Regions from separate parts of the Paramicrobacterium humi genome, predicted to be linked through region 2. Evidence: predicted binding sites of a transcription regulator. Region 2 holds the regulator's gene; the other holds the start of a gene.
What was found. The regulator LexA, encoded in region 2, represses DNA repair genes until DNA is damaged. The targets are predictions, from matches to a motif close to TCGAACANNTGTTCGA.
Positions count from the first base shown of each region.

Region 1: the regulator LexA is predicted to act here: its motif matches at 1,337-1,352, upstream of BLV49_RS00840 (HNH endonuclease signature motif containing protein).

Region 1 covers NZ_FNRY01000001.1:163,538-165,735, forward strand. Annotated here, with positions in the region: gene BLV49_RS00840 (HNH endonuclease signature motif containing protein) at 1-1,303, opposite strand, end outside; gene BLV49_RS00845 (SDR family NAD(P)-dependent oxidoreductase) at 1,489-2,198, opposite strand, start outside.
Region 2 covers NZ_FNRY01000001.1:2,596,170-2,598,367, reverse strand. Annotated here, with positions in the region: gene BLV49_RS12930 (histidinol-phosphate transaminase) at 1-224, opposite strand, end outside; gene BLV49_RS12925 (hypothetical protein) at 245-586, opposite strand; gene lexA (transcriptional repressor LexA) at 840-1,511, shown strand; gene hflX (GTPase HflX) at 1,519-2,198, opposite strand, start outside.

The DNA of each region.
Region 1 (2,198 bases), 2.4 Mb from region 2:
CCTCATCGAGGGCTTGGAATCCGACATTCGTGGATCGTCGGATTCGGTACCGTCTCCCGAGAGGTGAGGTCCAGATGATGGCCCCATCCTCAGCTCGTTCGACCTGCCAGGTACTGGTGTGCTTCAGCACGTGGTGGCGTTTGCACTCACTCGCCAGGTTGTCGAGATCGGTGTGCCCACCGTCTTGCCATGCCACGAGGTGATCGATGTCGCACTGTCTCGCGGACCGGTTGCAGCCGGGGAATTGACAGGTCTGGTCTCTGACTTCGATCGCTTTCCGCAGATCCGCCGGAACCGCGTACCGGTCGCGGCCGACGGAGAGGATGGCTCCGGTTTCCGGGTTCGTCAGCAGCCGGGTGAAGCTCGGCGCCTGTGCTGCGAGCCGGCGGGCGGTCTCTGGGTTGATCGGCCCGTACCCGTCCAACTGCGCCGGTTCCTCCGAGTGACCCAGCAGCGTCATCACAGGAACGGTAACGTGCACGGTCGGGCGGATCGCCCCGGTCCGACCGGTGAACGTCGACTGCCCGTCACCGTTGCTCTCGCCGCCGGTGCCGGTGGTGAGTCCCAGCATGGCGGCGTCGGTGAGCACGTCGGCGGTGAGCTGCCCGATCGTGCGCTCGTCTCCGGTCTTGCGGAGGCTCTTCGCGGTGGTGTGGCAGGCGTTGTAGATGCTCTGGGTCACCTCGACCGGGGCATACAACGCGAGCCAGCCCATTCCGTCGGGAGCGTTCCAGTGCTCCACCCGCCGATCCTCCGCTGCCGCCTCGTGGCGTTCAACACTGGTCTCCGGGTGCAGACTCTCGCGCAGGGCGAGGGCCTTCTGTTTGAACTCCGGCGGCGTCGACGTTCTCGCCAAGTCGAGGGCGACCTGCTCGAACTCCGCCCGGTCCTCCGGGTGCAGCCCAGTGGCGTGATCGATCAGCGTCCGGGCGTGCTGAACCGAAATCGCCCCCTCAGCGAGCGCTTCGAGCGTGGCGGGCAGTTCCCGGGTAAGGGTCTCGGCCTGGGCGATCAGCGAGTCGACCATCCGCTCCGACACACGCATCTTCGTCGCCAGCACCGGAGACAGCGCCCGCCGCACCACCTCCTGCGTCTTCGAGGTGTCCGTCTCCGAGGCCACGAACATGTCCCGGTTCGCCAGGGCATGATCGACGAGATCGGACAGCATCATCGACACTTGGGCGTTCACCACGGCCAGCAGCTGATACTGTTCGGAAATCTCTTCGACCATCAGGTCGAGTTTGCCGATCCTCGAATCGGGATTGTCGGGCGGGGGTTTCTCATCATCGTTGATTGGTACCATGCGTGTAGTGTTCCACCACCCACTGACATTGGGTCGAACACATCTACGAATCTAAGCAACTCCGAGGGAGCCCGCCCTGTGGGCGAGAAGTGAGGTCGAAATGGCCCGAATCGGATGCGGAAATCGACGTGAGAGAACAACGGCCGGCATCCGTTCGGGATGCCGGCCGTTCGATGCGGTGGCGGTTAGACGGTCGTGTAGCCGCCATCGATCAGGTAGTAGCCACCCGTGACGAAGGACGCATCATCCGAGAGCAGGAAGCGCACGACGTGAGCGACTTCCTCCGGTCGACCCAGACGGCCGAGCGGGTGCTTGCTTTCGAGCGCCGTGCGGATATCCTCGCTCAGGCTGCTGCGCACGAGGGGCGTGTCGATGTAGCCGGGGCCGACCGCGTTGATGCGCAGCCCCTGGGCGCCGTACTCGGCTGCGGCGTTCTTCGTGATGCCGACGACGCCGTGCTTCGCGGCGGTGTAGGCGCCGTTCCCGATCGCCGCGACGGTGCCGTGAATCGACGCCATGTTCACGATCGCAGAGGACTCGGCGCCCGCCTTCAGCATTGCCGGGATCTGGTAGCGCATGCCGTAGAGCACGCCGTTGAGGTTGATGTCGATGACGCGGTCCCAGTCCTCGAGGTCGGTCTCCCCCGCCGGCGCTTGCTTGCCTCCGATGCCCGCGTTGTTCACCGCGTAGTTCAGAGCGCCGTACGTGTCGATCGCGAACTGCACGGCCTTCTCGGAGTCTTCCTTCTTCGCCGTGTTCTGCTCGAACGCGGAGGCGGTGCCGCCGGCGTCCGTGATCTCCTGCACGACGCGCTTGGCCGCGTCGAGGTTGATGTCGGTGACGACGACCTTCGCGCCGAGCGAAGCGAGCTCCTTGCTGATAGCCTCGCCGAGAC
Region 2 (2,198 bases):
TCCGCGAGTGCTGTGCGCAATTGCGTGAACTCTCGATCCGGGTAACGGTTGAGGCTCAGAATCGCCGTGGCCACGGAGGCCACGATGTCGTGGGCGACGTCCTCGGGAATTCCGTGGGTGTTCTCGTTCACATTCAGAGCGACCGGGACGGGCGCCTGTGGTGCACCGTACGGTGACTTGCCGCGGAGGTCGTCGCGAAGGGGAAGATCATCGAGTGAGGTCACTCGACAATGCTATGCCGTTCTCATTCGGCATCCGCGTACCGGGCGGGGATGGCCACGCGAGCGCCCGCTCCCACGGAAGAGCTTTCGAGCTGGTTGAGTCGCACGATGTCGGCGACGACGTCGCGCGGGTCAGCGTTGGGCGCAACTCGCTGGGCGAGGCCCCAGAGCGATTCACCGGCGCCGACGGTCACGTATTCGAAGCTCTGCTCGGCCGCGTGCGATGTGGCGAAGGCCGAGGAGGCGTTCGTCGACAGAACGCCGACGCCGACCAGGAGGGGCAGGGCTGCAAGGGCGGTGACGACCGCACGTCCGCGCCGAGTGAGGCGAACGCGGACGGAGGACGACTTCGCTGCTGTGCTCATCAGAGTTCTCCTTTGTGGTGAGATTCGTTCCGACCCCTCGGCCGGGAGGGGCCGGAACGAAGCTGTGTTCCGAACCTATCTTCGAAGTTTCGAAGAGTCAAGGTGCTTTTCGTATTTGCGTCGAAAGAATCCGCGACACACTCGAACAGGTGTTTGTCCTGGCCGGGCAAAACGGATACAGTTTCGATCACAGGGACAACCCCACCATGAGCCTCTGACATCGGGGCAGCGGGGCGACGACGGGAGCACGGAAATGGCGCAGGACGGCAAGGTCAGGACGGGTACTCGTCGCCGCAAGAATCTCAGCGACAAGCAGCGCGCGATTCTCGAGTACATCCAGCGTTCCGTGAGCCAGCGCGGCTATCCGCCGAGCATGCGCGAGATCGGGGACGCTGTCGGTCTCGCCTCCTTGTCGTCCGTGACCCACCAGCTCAACCAGCTCGAGCTCAGCGGCTACTTGCGCCGCGACCCGAACCGGCCGCGCGCGCTCGAGATCCTGATCGACCTTCCGCAGACCATCGATGCGGCCGAGAGCCAGACTCCCGTGGGCGATGCCGCGATGGTGCCCCTCGTGGGACAGATCGCAGCCGGTGTTCCGATCACCGCGGACCAGCAGGTGGAGGAAGTCTTCCCGCTACCCCGCCAGCTCGTGGGCAAGGGCGACCTGTTCATGCTGAAGGTTCAGGGCGAGTCCATGATCGACGCGGCGATCTGCAACGACGACTGGGTCGTCGTGCGCCAGCAGAGCACGGCCGAGAACGGTGACATCGTCGCGGCCATGCTCGATGGGGAGGCGACGGTGAAGGTGTTCCGGCAGCGCGACGGTCACACGTGGCTGCTCCCCCGGAACTCCGCGTTCGAGCCGATCCTCGGCGACAACGCCGAGGTTCTCGGCAAGGTCGTCGCCGTCCTTCGCGCCGTCTGACGCCCGGTCAGCTGCCGGTCGCGAACTCCTGGAGCTGCGCCGCGATCTCCTCGGTCACGGCGGCCTTCACGCGTGTCCCCGCCGCGAGATAGTCGAGCTGGCGCACGGCGCCACGCCGGTGAAGCATTGAGATGATGTCGCCCCGATCGTAGGGCACGAGTAGTTCGACCGCCACGGACGGCCGAGGCAGCATCCGCTCGATGGCGTCGAGCATCTCATCGACGCCCTCGCCCGTCCGCGCCGAGACGAAGACGGCGTCAGGAGCGATGCCGCGCAGGACAAGGCGCTGATCGTCGTCGATGAGGTCGGACTTGTTGAAGACAATGAGTTCGGGAACGTCACGCGCGCCGACATCGCCGACGACGTCGCGAACCGTCGCGATCTGCGCGGCAGGGTCCGGGTGTGCGGCGTCCACGACGTGGACGAGCAGATCCGCCTCCGCGACCTCCTCGAGCGTGGAGCGGAACGCCTCGACGAGCTGGTGCGGCAGGTTCCGGACGAAACCGACTGTGTCGGACAGCGTGTATTCGCGGCCGTCCTTGGTCTTCGTACGCCGTGTCGTGGAGTCGAGTGTCGCAAAGAGCGCGTTCTCCACCAGCACGCCGGCGCGAGTGAGGCGATTCAGCAGGCTTGACTTTCCGGCGTTCGTGTAACCGACGATGGCCACGGACGGCACTTCGTGGCGGT